DNA from 2 places in the Agrobacterium sp. H141 genome. Region 2 is predicted to be linked to the other one. Evidence: riboswitches for the same ligand, from Rfam matches in the RefSeq annotation. Region 2 holds a riboswitch; the other holds the start of a gene.
The links. Region 2 has a riboswitch for thiamine pyrophosphate ahead of thiC (phosphomethylpyrimidine synthase ThiC). Riboswitches for the same ligand answer to the same signal wherever they lie in the genome.

Region 1: another riboswitch for thiamine pyrophosphate. It lies ahead of thiD (bifunctional hydroxymethylpyrimidine kinase/phosphomethylpyrimidine kinase); the one in region 2 lies ahead of thiC (phosphomethylpyrimidine synthase ThiC).

Annotation. Positions count from the first base shown of each region.
Region 1 covers NZ_CM169893.1:3,997,192-4,004,252, forward strand. The annotation lists gene coaBC (bifunctional phosphopantothenoylcysteine decarboxylase/phosphopantothenate--cysteine ligase CoaBC) at 1-536, shown strand, start outside; gene ACWPM9_RS18820 (class II glutamine amidotransferase) at 583-1,386, opposite strand; gene ACWPM9_RS18825 (pirin family protein) at 1,626-2,537, shown strand; gene ACWPM9_RS18830 (GFA family protein) at 2,647-3,048, shown strand; gene thiD (bifunctional hydroxymethylpyrimidine kinase/phosphomethylpyrimidine kinase) at 3,080-3,886, opposite strand; TPP riboswitch at 4,001-4,097, opposite strand; gene ACWPM9_RS18840 (HAD-IA family hydrolase) at 4,322-4,993, shown strand; gene ACWPM9_RS18845 (peptide chain release factor 3) at 4,994-6,577, opposite strand; gene dut (dUTP diphosphatase) at 6,672-7,061, shown strand, end outside.
Region 2 covers NZ_CM169893.1:162,128-169,188, forward strand. The annotation lists gene thiO (glycine oxidase ThiO) at 1-823, opposite strand, end outside; gene thiC (phosphomethylpyrimidine synthase ThiC) at 897-2,714, opposite strand; TPP riboswitch at 2,808-2,929, opposite strand; gene ACWPM9_RS00720 (MBL fold metallo-hydrolase) at 2,969-3,973, opposite strand; gene ffh (signal recognition particle protein) at 4,297-5,853, shown strand; gene ACWPM9_RS00730 (chorismate mutase) at 5,866-6,174, shown strand; gene rpsP (30S ribosomal protein S16) at 6,222-6,605, shown strand; gene rimM (ribosome maturation factor RimM) at 6,732-7,061, shown strand, end outside.

The sequences.
Region 1 (7,061 bases), 440 kb from region 2:
CGAAACTCGGGGCGGATGTAACCCTGATATCCGGGCCTGTGACGATTCCTGATCCGGCCGGTGTATCCGTTATGCACGTAGAGCGCGCGGAAGAAATGCGCGATGCGGTGCTTGGGCTTTTGCCTGCCGATATCGCCGTAATGGTTGCTGCCGTCGCCGATTGGCGAGTGGCCTCCATGGATCGCCAGAAAATCAAGAAAAAGCCGGGCGAAGCACCGCAACCGCTTGAGCTTACGGAAAACCCCGACATCCTGAAAACCGTCGGACACCACACGTTGCGCCCCAGTATGGTTGTCGGGTTTGCGGCGGAGACGCAGGATGTGGAAAACAATGGTCGCGCCAAACTTGAGCGCAAGGGTGCCGATATCATTGTTGCCAATGATGTTTCGCCCGAGACCGGCATCATGGGCGGCCTGCGCAATCGCGTAAAGATCATTGAGGCATCTGGCATCAGCGAATGGCCCGATTTATCAAAGGACGAGGTCGCCGCCAAGCTTGCTCAGGAGATCGCGGACAGGCTGAAGGCAAAGTCCTAGCAAAGCAGTATCCAAGACACCGAATGCATTCATGTGTATCGGTCGCTTATTCCGCAGCCTCAACTGCGTGCGACTGCGCCACCGCCGGCTTGAACTCCGCAGCGTCAAGCCCGTTGTCGGTGACGATCACAGCGCTGCATTCCGGAATTTCGACCCAGGTGTCTTTCTCGTCGTTCAGCGGCTCTGACACAAGGCAGTAGCCGCCGCCCATGGGTGCGGCGAACAGCGTCGGCGCGTTGGCATCGCTCGCGTAGCGGACCCCATACAAGGCCTTTCCATCTGAGAAGGCGGCCGTGAAGCGCACGCGCGCTGAGCCCAAGATCTCATTGCTCAGCTGTTCGACAAAACCTATTGCATTGGCCATGGCCTGCAAGGGTTGTTCGCGCATGCCAAGCTGGAGAGCCAACAGAAACAGAAGTTCGGAATCAGTCGAACCACAGCGCGCATTAAACAAATCATCGTCGAGCATGGCTTCCATGGAGCGACGCAGTTTGTCAAAATGGTCGATCTGACCATTGTGCATGAAAGACCAGGTGTCGTGCACGAAGGGATGACAATTGTCACGGCGTGTCGAACCATGGGTTGCTGCCCGCACATGGGCAAGAAAGAGCGGTGACCGGATTTGCCCGGCAAGACTTTTCAGATTGCAGTCAGACCATGCCGGCAGCACATCGCGAAAACGGCCCGGTTCAGGACGATCACCATACCAGGCGATGCCGAAACCATCCGCATTGGTCGCGGTCTTGGCCTTCGTGGCACAATGGGATTGTTCAATCAGGGAATGAGCAGGCGAGCTGACAAGCTCTTCAAGATAGAGAGGCGCTCCGCGATAGGCTGCCCAACGGCACATGTCTTTTGTTCTCCGGCCAGCCGCATCCGCATGCGGCGGTCCAGACAGTGTTGGCATTCTTGGCTAAGATTATCTTAACCCGCCCATCTTTCATTGAAAGATTTTTGTCGGCCTCGCCAAATCGAACGGAGATACGGCAGCAAAAAAGGTGAACAGTGCGTTCTGGCCCACCCTCTTCGCGTCACGGCTGTTTCGACTATATTGGCTGCAATTCTGCTTTTGCTCGAAAGGAGCCACAGATGTCCATTCGACCTGTCAAACACGAAAGCCAAGCCCAGCCCACCATGGAAGGCGCCGGTGTCAAACTGAATCGGGTCTTTGGCTTCGGCGATCCGTCGATGACTGACCCCTTCTTGATGATGGATGATTTTCGCAACGACAATCCGCAGGATTATATTCGCGGCTTTCCCTGGCATCCGCATCGGGGTATCGAAACGATTACCTATGTCTTGGCAGGCACCGTTGAGCATGGCGACAGTCTTGGCAATCAAGGCATGCTCGGTGCCGGAGACATTCAGTGGATGACAGCCGGTAGCGGCATCATGCACCAGGAAATGCCGAAGGGCGATTTCGCCGGCAAGATGCATGGCTTCCAGCTATGGGCCAACCTGCCGTCTTCACTGAAGATGACGGCACCGCGCTATCAGGACATCAAGGCCGCAGACATTCCGGTCGTCGTCGACGACGATGGCACGGCAGTGCGGGTGGTCTCCGGCAGCTTCTGGGGTAAATCCGGACCCGTGGACGGTATCGCTGCCGAGCCTGTGTATCTCGATATCTCGGTGCCGCCGGGCAAGCGCAAGACGTTTCCAGTTGATACCTACCGCTCGGCCTTTGCTTACATCTTTGCGGGTTCCGGCACTTTTCGGGATGCCTCGAAGCCGTTCGGCGTGCGGGTGGAGAAGGAGTTCGAGGGCGAAGAACTCAATATCCGCGACCTCTCCGGCAATCGTACACTGGTCGTCTTCGACACGGGCGATGAAATTACGGTTCAGGCAGGTGATCAAGGCATCCGCTTCCTTCTGGTGTCGGGCAAACCGATCAAAGAACCGGTCGCCTGGCATGGCCCGATCGTGATGAACACCCGTGAAGAATTGATGCTGGCGATGCAGGAACTGCAAAACGGAACATTCATCAAGGCCGATCACTAACGGCGCGGCCTGAACCACTCGAAAGTGCGGGATGAAAAATTCGGCATTTTCGGGTGGCAGATCTTCGCCCGGATTGCGATGTTGTCTTGAACCAACGAGGGAGCGGACAATGCGGATAGACGGGCAGTGCCATTGCGGCAAGGTGACCTATGAGGCAGAGATCGATCCGGCCGAAGTCTATATCTGCCATTGCACAGACTGCCAAAGGCTGACCGGGTCGCCGTTCCGCGTCACGGTTATCACCGCCTCAAATACCGTTCGCCTGACAGGTTCGGCACCAAAGCTCTATATAAAGCACGGCGACAACGGGAATGTGCGAAAGCAGTTTTTCTGCCCCGAATGCGGATCGCCACTCTTTACCACAGGCGAAGATGAAACCGGTGAGCGCGGAATTCGCTGGGGAAGCATCAACCAACGCTCACAACTGTTTCCTCGCGAACAGATGTGGTGCCGGTCCGCAGCAACCTGGTTGCCTGACATCAATGACCTTCCCGAAGATCAGGAAGATTGACGCGAGGCAACGGACTGCCTGCCCTTGGAGGTCAGCTTTGGCGCCACAGCTCATGAAAATGATGGACCGGGCCGTGACCTGCTCCGACCGCCAACTGACCGGCAGCCAGAACAGCCCCCGTCAGCCAGATCTTGGCAGTCGAAATGGCAGTGAGGACGTCCACACCTTTTGCAAGTTCTGCTGCAATCCCGCTCGACAGGGAACAACCGGTTCCATGGGTGTTGGGCGTATCGATGCGGTTTGCTTCGAACCAGTGGGTTATGTCGCTCGTCACCAGAACGTCCGGACTGTCCTTGCCTTCCAGATGTCCGCCCTTCAACAGAACTGCCTTTGGTCCGAGCGTCAATATCTGGCGCGCTTGACCTTCCATCTGCTCTCTAGTCGCAGCTTCCGCTAAACCGAGCAGAACGGCAGCCTCTGGCAGATTTGGTGTGAGGCAGGTTGCAAGTGGCAGGAGTGCGCTTTTCAAGACTGCGACGGCATCCGGTTTGAGAAGCGGTGCGCCACCCTTGGCGATCATGACCGGATCGAGGACGACCGGGACAGATCGATGGCGCTGCAATGCCTCCGCCACAGCCTTCGCAATATCTGCATTGGCGATCATGCCGATCTTAATGGCATCCACGCGAATATCGGCAAAGATCATGCGGATCTGCTCGGCAACGAAGGCATGCGGCAGCGGATAAACCGCAGACACGCCTTGCGTGTTTTGCGCGGTCAATGCGGTGAGCGCTGCCATTCCGTAGGCGCCCAAAGCGGAGAAGGCCTTCAGGTCTGCCTGGATGCCCGCCCCGCCGGATGGATCAGATCCTGCAATGGAAAGGACGTTTCGGATCATGCGTTCATCCCCCCACAACCGGTGAAACATGATCTCGAATTTGCGCTGTACTTCATCTCGTCCCTTTCAACCGGACGAAGACGCGGGAGATCTTGATCAGAAAGCGATCCAATCGGACGATCCCGAGCGACTCCCTCCGCCAGCATTATCTGGTTCAGGTTCCAAGGGTACCTCTCAGCCCGTCTTGCAACGAACGCCCCTGTCTCTCCAGACCTCAGTTTAACGGCAAAGCCAACGCTGTGTCACGCGCGAAGCTGAGGCGCGCTGGGATGTAGCAAACAGCCTTCGGCCCTGATGCTGGCGCTCCGACTTTGCCTCCTGAAATATTTCCGGCGGGCCTGTTGGACAGCCCGCCTCGAGAGATTACCTTGCCTACCGAATCCGTTCCCCACCCTGCCACATCCGCGCAGACCGCTTCCATCTGAAAGTCCCTCAATGCCTCAGAACACCAATGACGTCTTTGCAACCGGTTACGACGCCTTTCTGTTTGATCTAGACGGAACCTTGATTAACTCGATTCTGGCCGCCGAGCGTGTGTGGAGCCGTTGGGCAGAAAAGCATGGTCTGGATGTGGAAGCTTTTCTGCCGACCATGCACGGCAAGCGCGGCATCGACACAATCCGCGGACTTGCCCTGCCGGGAGTGGATCCGTTGGCAGAGGCAGCTGACGTCGAACGCGGGGAAATCGAGGATGTCGAGGGCGTGGTCACGATCGAAGGTGCCGCAGCGTTCCTATCGTCGCTGCCGCCGTCGCGGTGGACCATCGTGACATCGTCACCCATCAATCTGGCAAAGGCCCGTCTGGGCGCGGTCGGACTGACACTACCGTCAGGCAGCGTGACCGCAGAGGATGTAACGGTGGGCAAGCCAGATCCGAGCGGGTACCGCCTGGGCGCGTCCCGGCTCGGCTTCGACCCCAGCCGCTGCCTTGTGTTTGAAGATGTGCCGGCCGGCGTTCAGGCGGGCAAGGCAGCGGGCGCGGATGTGATGGTCATCACCTCGACGCATCAGCACGAGCACGCCCTTGGCGAGCCATCGATCATCGACTATCGCGAAATCTCGGCTACGACAGACGAGGATGGCCGACTGCGATTGGTCAGGCGGTAATCACGCCGCCTTTGCGACGTGATATTCCTTGATCTCGACCATCTTGATCGCAGGATGGCGTTCGGATTCATAGCGAAGCGAGAACGTATCCTGCGCCATGAAGACTGGATCGCCATCTAGGTCCCGGCAGATATCGCCGCGACGTGCGGTGATGAACTTTTCCAGATCGGCGTTCTGATCGGCTGAAATCCATCGGCAGACAGAGAAGCGCGCCATCTCGAACGAGACCGGCAGGCCATATTCCCCTTGAAGGCGCTCCTTCAAGACGTCAAGCTGCAGCGCTCCAACAACCCCGACGATGGCGGGTGAGCCGTCCTCCGGCTGAAACAACTGAACCACGCCCTCTTCCGCCATCTGCTGCAAGGCTTCCTTGAGCTTTTTGGCCTTCATGGCATCCTCCAGGCGAACGCGACGCAGGATTTCCGGGGCAAAATTGGGCACGCCCTGAAAGACGAGCGCTTCGCCCTCTGTCAGTGTGTCGCCGATACGCAGTGTTCCGTGGTTCGGAATGCCAACGACATCGCCGGCATAGGCCGTGTCGGCAAGCTGACGCTGGGATGCGAAGAAAAACTGCGGCGCGGTCAGGCCAAGCTGCTTGCCGGTGCGGGCAAGCTTTGCCTTCATGCCGCGCTCCAGCTTGCCAGAACAGACACGCGCAAAGGCAATACGGTCGCGGTGGTTCGGGTCCATATTGGCCTGTATCTTGAAGACGAAGGCCGTCATCTTGTCTTCGCTTGCATGGACGGTACGAATATCCGCCACCTGGTCGCGCGGGGGCGGGGCAAGTGCGCCAAGCGCGTTGATGAGGTCGCGCACACCATAATTGCGAAGCGCCGAACCGAAGAAGACTGGCGTCATATGCCCTTCGAGGAAAGACTGCCGGTCGAACGGACGGCAAGCTTCACGGGCGAGTTCCAGCTCCTCGATAAAGCTTTCGCGCTCGTTCTGTGGCAAATTTTCCGCGACAGTTTGAGGTCCGTTGACCGGTGTTGCCTGGACCTGTGAGTCTGGGCCGCGATAGGTGTTGTTGGTCAGATGATAGGAACCGCAAAACGACTTCGAGCGGCCAACAGGCCAAGTGACCGGAGCGGTATCCAGCGCCAGCTTTTCTTCCACTTCGTCCAGAATTTCAAACGGATCGCGGCTTTCACGGTCCATCTTGTTGACGAAGGTGATGATCGGAATATCGCGCATCCGGCACACTTCAAAGAGCTTCAGCGTGCGAGACTCGATACCCTTTGCAGCATCGATGACCATGACCGCTGCATCGACAGCGGTCAGGGTGCGATAGGTATCGTCTGCGAAATCTTCATGGCCGGGTGTGTCGAGAATGTTGAAGACATTGCCGCCGTATTCGAAGGTCATCACGGAGGTGACAACCGAAATGCCGCGCTCGCGCTCGATCTTCATCCAGTCCGAACGGGTCTGAATCCGGTCTTTCTTTGCCTTAACTTCGCCGGCGAGCTGGATCGCACCGCCGAACAGCAACAGCTTTTCGGTGAGCGTTGTCTTACCCGCATCCGGGTGCGCGATGATCGCAAAGGTTCGGCGGCGAGAGACCGCCTCGGCAAGTGTTTCGGCCATGAGCTGAAAATCCTTATTCGTTGGCGGTTATCTAGCGACTTGAGGGCGAATATGCAATTGGAGACACGCAACTCCCGCCAGGAAGGAAAATGCCATGCGCGACGTTCTCGGACCCTTGCTCAATCTCGTTCGCCTCCCCCACGGTGACGGCATGGAATTGCCAGCCTATGAGACGGCGGGCGCCGCTGGCATGGACCTGCGTGCAGCTGTCGGTGAAGACGATGCTGTCGTTCTCGACCCCGGTCAGCGCGCGCTTATTCCAACGGGCTTTGTGTTTGAGGTGCCACATGGATTTGAAGCCCAGATCCGTCCGCGGTCCGGCCTCGCCTACAAAAACGGTATAACCTGCCTCAATACTCCGGGCACCATAGACAGCGACTATCGCGGAGAGGTGAAGGTGCTGCTCGTCAATCTGGGCCATGATCCCTTCGTGATCAATCGCGGCATGCGAATTGCGCAGATGGTGATCGCGCCGGTGGTGCAA
Region 2 (7,061 bases):
GTCGAATGCCGGTGCCGGTCTCAATGATGCGAGCCTCTCCAAAAGAGGGATGAAGCGCGTAAGCCGCGTTCAAAAGCTCCATCATTGAACGCGCGGTTATCGGGCCATCGTCGGCAGCTTCGATCATGGTGGCGCCCAGCATGAAGCGATGTTTCTCGCGGGGCACCAGATAGATCGGGTGGCGCGGATAAAGGAGGCGCACCGGGCGCGATAGCGTGATGTCTGGTGTGTCGAGATAGAGCATCTCGCCGCGCACTCCGCGCAGGCCGTTGGCGGGGCCAATGGCGGCTGGTCCGGTGCAGTCAATGATGGTGTCGAAACAGCCGGTGTCCTTTGCTTTTGCACCCAAATGAAAGGTGACGCCGCTTGCTTGCAAAGACCGATGGAGACCGGCCAGGGCTGCTCGTGGATCAAGATGCGCTTCCTCTGGGAAAAAGAGAGCTTTGGAAAAGCGGCCGGCCAAGCAGGGTTCCAGCGCCGCGATCTCCTCTGCATCCAGCCAGTGAAAGCCGCGCGTACGGCCGGCAAATCGCTTCAGTTCTTCTCTATCGCGGGGTGGAGCGACGACTAGAGTCCCATTCTTCGTCACCGAGCCTGGAAGTGCCGCCTCCCACCAGTCGGCTGCCGAAAGGCCAAGTTCAAGAATGCACTCTTCCGCCGCCTCACGCTCGCAATACGGAGCCAACATGCCGCCCGCATAACGCGACGCGCCATGGCCTATGACAGAGCGGGTTTCACTGACCTCAACCTTGATGCCGCGACGCGTGAGTTCGAAGGCAGCCGTGAGGCCTGCAACGCCTGCGCCTTTGATCAGAACAGCCATGGACGCGACTCCGTGACTGAAGCCGGTTCTGGGTGATGAGCCGGCTTGCCCGATTGTCGATCGTGAAAGCGCCTCATTGCTTTCCTCCTTCGACCGGCATGTAGAGATCGCCGCCCGCACGGTATTTCTCGACCATGGCGGCCATTCCTTCTTTCTGGGCCTCGGCGCGGATGTCGTGGGAGATGCGCATGGAACAGAATTTGGGGCCGCACATGGAGCAGAAATGCGCTGTCTTGTGCGCCTCTTTTGGCAGGGTCTCGTCATGCAGCGCACGTGCCGTTTCCGGGTCGAGCGAGAGGTTGAACTGATCTTCCCAGCGAAACTCGAAGCGGGCGCGGGACAGCGCATCGTCGCGGGCCTGTGCTGTCGGATGGCCCTTGGCGAGGTCTGCGGCGTGGGCCGCGATCTTGTAGGTAATGACGCCGGTCTTCACGTCGTTGCGGTCTGGCAGGCCCAGATGTTCCTTCGGCGTGACGTAGCAGAGCATGGCCGTGCCAAACCAGCCGATCATGGCGGCGCCGATGCCGGAGGTAATGTGGTCGTAACCGGGGGCAATGTCGGTGGTCAGTGGCCCCAGGGTGTAAAAGGGGGCCTCGCCGCAAACGGCGAGCTGCTTGTCCATATTGGCCTTGATCTTGTGCATCGGCACATGGCCGGGGCCCTCGATCATCACCTGGCAGTCCTTTGCCCATGCGATCCGGGTAAGCTCGCCCAGCGTCTCCAATTCGGCAAACTGGGCGGCGTCATTGGCATCGGCAATCGAACCGGGGCGTAAGCCATCACCGAGTGAGAAAGACACGTCGTAGGCGCGGCAGATGTCGCAGATCTCGTCGAAATGCTCGTAGAGAAAACTCTCCTTGTGGTGATGCAAACACCACTTGGCCATGATCGAGCCGCCGCGACTGACGATACCGGTGACCCGGTCGACGGTCAGATGGATATAGGAGAGCCTGACGCCGGCGTGGATGGTGAAATAGTCGACGCCCTGCTCGGCCTGCTCGATCAGCGTATCGCGATAAACCTCCCAGGTGAGGTCCTCGGCAATTCCATTCACCTTTTCCAGTGCCTGATAAAGCGGCACGGTGCCGATCGGTACGGGTGAATTGCGGATGATCCATTCGCGGATATTGTGGATGTTGCGGCCTGTGGAGAGATCCATCACCGTATCGGCACCCCAGCGGGTGGCCCAAACCATTTTGTCCACCTCCTCTGCCATGGAGGAGGTGACTGCGGAGTTGCCAATATTGGCGTTGATCTTGACCAGGAAATTGCGGCCGATGATCATCGGCTCGGCTTCGGGATGGTTGATGTTGGCTGGGATAATCGCACGACCCCGGGCGATCTCCTCGCGCACGAAGTCCGGCGTTATGACATCCGGGATCGCCGCGCCGAAGTCTTCTCCATCGCGTGCTTGCATTTCCTTCACGGCCTTGCGGCCAAGATTCTCGCGGATCGCCACGAATTCCATCTCTGGCGTGATAATGCCGGCGCGGGCATAGGCAAGCTGGGTGACAGCCTGCCCGGCGAGCGCTTTTCGGGGCGTCGGCAAGGCAGGAAATTGCGGGGTCAGTTTCTCACCCGAGACAAATCCGTTGTCTTCGGGTTTCACCGAGCGACCGTCATAGGCTTGCGTATCGGCGCGCGCTGATATCCACGCCTCTCGCAGGCGGGGCAAGCCCTGTTCAATGTTTATGGTGTTGCCAGGGTCTGTGTAGGGACCAGAAGAATCATAGACTGTGACCGGTGGTTCGCCAGCGGTCGGGTGGACGCTGATCTGGCGCATGGGAACGCGGATATCGGCATGGACCTCGCCTGTGACATGGATTTTTGTCGATGCCGGCAGCGGACCAGTGGTGACTTCGGGTGTTGGAATTTTCGAGGCAATGTTCATCGTGAGGCTCCAAGTATTCGGTTTGGAGACCCAGTCATGTCAGCCGGAATGATGGAAAGACGCCACAAGCCCCAATAATATTCGGGCCTTGATTGTACAGCGCTCGCACCGTCCCTACGCCAGTATGAACTGGATCAGGTTCAACGGGTCACCGCGCTGTTTATGCAAACCTAGCGGAATCTCAGCCCCTTGTCGGGACACCCCTGGTGAATGGCTTCAAGGTTCTTCCGCGAATGACGATTTGTCAATGCCGTTTAGGGCATGGGCACGTCGAACACCTCGCCTGCATGAAGCGGGCGGAAGCGGGATGCCGCTATGTCCCTTTCTGCCAAGGCCTGGCTCAGCGCGGTGACGGGCGCGTCTATGGCCTCGTCGGTCAGCTGGAATGTGCCGAAGTGGTGACCTGCCACATGGGCTGCATTGCAAAGCGCCATACCGTCCACGGCTTCTTGCGGACTTTGATGCTGACCCTTCATGAACCAGCGCGGTTCATAGGCGCCAATCGGTAAATTGGCGAGACGGAAACCGCCGTGTTTTTCCCGGGCTGCTCGATAGTTTATGCCGTCGTGAAAACCGGTATCGCCGACATGATAGATTTTGCCGACAGGCGTTGAAATCACGAATGCGGCCCAGAGTGCCATGCGTCTGTCGGTCACCCCGCGGGCTGACCAGTGATGGCATGGTTCTGCATCAATCGTTACGCCGTCCCAATAGGATAGCTGCTCTCCCCAATCCATGGTCGAGACCTTGGCGTCCGGAATGGATTTGTGGATGACCGTGTCATTGCCAAGCGGCGTGATGATGTGGGCACCGTGCTCGGCATAGAGGCGTTTCAACGTCGAGATGTCGAGATGGTCATAGTGATTATGTGTCACGAGCACCACGTCGATATCCGGAAGATCATTGAAGGCGATCCCCGGCTTGGCCGCCCGTTTCGGCCCGGCAAAACTCAAGGGGCTTGCGCGATCAGACCAGAGGGGATCTGTCAGAATGTTGAGGCCTGCGACCTGAATGAGCAGAGAGGCATGGCCGATCATCGTGACGCGAAGCTCATCGCCCGTGATGCGCTGTGTCGGTTTTGTCGGTGCAAAGGGGCTGGGGGCCGACTTTGGCCATTTCGCCCGTTCACCTTTGAACTTCCACTTTAACAGCTCGCGCAGGCCTGCCGGTTTGATGCCGCCAGGGTTGAAAAAGCGAACGCCGTCGAAATGCTCGGAGGGCGGACCATCATAATAGGGGTTGGGCAGCTTCTTTGGCATTCTTCCCTCCTCGCAACGAAACCGTGTCCAGTGTTACCTAAGCTTCATAACGTCAATTGAAAGACGCTGACCTTAAAGCAAAAGGCCCCGCAGTCTTGACTTTATGATGGATTTCCTGTTTATCGCGCCGAAATCAGCGACAAGAGCAGACTCTTGAGCCGCCGACCGGGACCCCTAACAGGTATAAACAGATCCCGGAGGTCAACACCCGACAGCGCGATGCGCCCTCGGGTGCTTTTTGGCTTTGCGTCTTGTTTTTGCCGCCGAAAGAACCAACGTTGCGGGCGAAGCTATAGCCAACTCGAAACGACAAGGAAGAGCCGATGTTTGAAAACCTCCAGGACCGCCTTGGATCCATTCTGAATGGACTGACGGGCCGTGGCGCGCTGTCGGAGGCGGATGTTTCCGCTGCCCTGCGCGAGGTGCGTCGTGCGCTTCTCGAAGCCGACGTCGCGCTGGAAGTGGTGCGCGAATTCACCGAGAAGGTGCGCGAAAAAGCCGTTGGCGCCGCCGTTGTGAAGTCGATCAAGCCTGGCCAGATGGTCGTGAAGATCGTTCACGATGAGCTGGTAGACATGCTGGGTGCCGAAGGCGTCACCATTGATCTCCATGCAGCAGCACCGGTCGTCTTGATGATGGTCGGTCTGCAGGGCTCGGGTAAGACAACAACCACCGGCAAGATTGCCAAGCGGCTGACGGATCGGGACCGCAAGAAAGTTCTGATGGCTTCGCTCGATACGCGCCGTCCGGCCGCGCAGGAGCAGCTTCGCCAGATTGGCGAACAGATCAAGATCGATGTCTTGCCGATCATCGCCGGCCAGTCGCCGACAGACATCGCGGCACGCGCGGTTCAGGCGGCAAAGCTTGGCGGCCACGATGTCGTGATCCTCGATACGGCTGGTCGTACGCATATCGACGAACCCTTGATGGTCGAGATGTCCGACATCAAGAAGAAGTCCAATCCGCATGAAATCCTGCTGGTCGCGGATGCGCTGACCGGTCAGGATGCTGTCAATCTGGCTCGCAATTTCGATGAGCGCGTTGGCATTACCGGCCTTGTTCTGACCCGTATGGACGGTGACGGTCGTGGCGGTGCGGCACTTTCGATGCGTGCGGTAACCGGCAAACCGATCAAGCTGATCGGTGTTGGCGAAAAGATGACGGAACTCGAGGAGTTTCATCCTCGTCGTATCGCCGACCGCATTCTCGGTATGGGCGACATCGTTTCGCTGGTTGAGCGAGCATCGGAAACGATCGATGCCGAAAAAGCCAAGGCCATGGCCGAGAAAATGGCCAAGGGCAAGTTCGACCTGAACGACCTCGCCGATCAACTCAAGCAGATGCAGAACATGGGCGGCATGGGCGGCATCATGGGCATGATGCCTGGTATGGCCGGCATGAAGGACAAGATGGCTGCCGCTGGCATGGACGACAAGATGTTCGCCCGTCAGTTGGCGATCATCTCTTCCATGACAAAGGCCGAGCGCGCCAACCCCGATCTGCTCAAGCACAGCCGCAAGAAGCGTATTGCTGCGGGCTCCGGCACTGACGCTGCCGCCATCAACAAGCTGCTCAAGATGCACCGCCAGATGGCCGATATGATGAAAGCCATGGGCGGCAAAGGCAAAGGCGGCGGCATGATGAAGCAGATGATGGGCGGTCTTGCCGGCAAGATGGGCCTCGGCGGAATGGGCGGTGGAATGCCGGACCTTTCCAAGATGGATCCCAAGCAGATGGAACAGCTGGCCAAGCAGGCCGATGCCATGGGTCTTGGTAAAGGCGGTGGCCTGCCAGGTATGGGTGGCGGAGGATTGCCTGGCCTTGGCGGCCCGAAACTGCCAGGTCTTGGTGGTCTTCCCGGATTGCCCAAGAAGAAGTGATGAGGAACCAGCATGATTGATCCCGCCATCAAGGAGCAGCTCGCCGGTTACCGCCAGTCGATCGACAATATCGACGCAGCGCTTGTCCATATGCTGGCTGAACGCTTTCGCTGCACCAAGGCAGTGGGCGTTTTGAAAGCACAACATGAATTGCCGCCGGCAGATCCGGCGCGCGAAGAATACCAGATCACCCGGCTGCGCGAACTCGCTCACGATGCCCAGCTTGATCCGGATTTTGCGGAGAAGTTCCTGAATTTCATTATCAAGGAAGTGATCCGTCACCATGAAGCCATTGCTGCCGAGCACGGCAGCGCAACCTAAATGCCGTTTGAAACAAACGGTCCAAGAAAGCCTGAAGGAGTAAACACATGGCCCTGAAAATTCGTCTTGCACGCGGCGGTTCCAAGAAGCGTCCTTATTACCAGATCGTTGTTGCCGACGCTCGCAGCCCACGCGACGGTCGTTTCCTGGAGAAGGTCGGTTCCTGGAACCCGATGCTGGCCAAGGACAACGAAAAGCGCGTTGAACTGAACGCCGAGCGCATCCAGGAATGGGTTGCCAAGGGCGCCCAGCCGACAGACCGCGTTCTGCGCTTCATGGCTGAAGCTGGCCTCGCGAGCCGCGACGCTCGCGTCAACCCTGAAAAGGCAAAGCCTGGCAAGAAGGCTGTCGAGCGCACCAAGGAAAAGGAAATGAAGGCCGCTGAAGCTGCAGAAGCCGCTGCTGCTGCAAGCGAAGCTGCTGCCGAGTAATTTTCTGCCGATATGCATGATTTTACGGCCGGCATGCTCTCATGCCGGCCGTTTTCCGTTTCCCTTCGCTGGTGACATTCACTAAAAGAGACCACATGAAATGAACTCGAAACAGATCTGCGGCTGATGGCAAAACTCGAAAATCCTGTTCTCATGGCGACCATCGGATCCGCACAGGGCCTGAGAGGCGAAGTGCGGGTGAAATCCTTTGCTGCCGACCCGACGGCACTTGGCGATTACGGCAATCTTCACGCCAAGGACGGTCGCGTCTTCGAGATTCTGGAAATTCGCGAAGCCAAGACGGTCGTGGTTGTCCGCTTTCGTGGCGTCAACGATCGCAATGCCGCGGAAGCCTTGAACGGGCTTGAGCTTTATATCGAACGCGACGCCCTGCCGGATGACGAGTTGGACGAAGACGAGTTCTACTATGCCGATCTTGAGGGGTTGCAGGTGTTC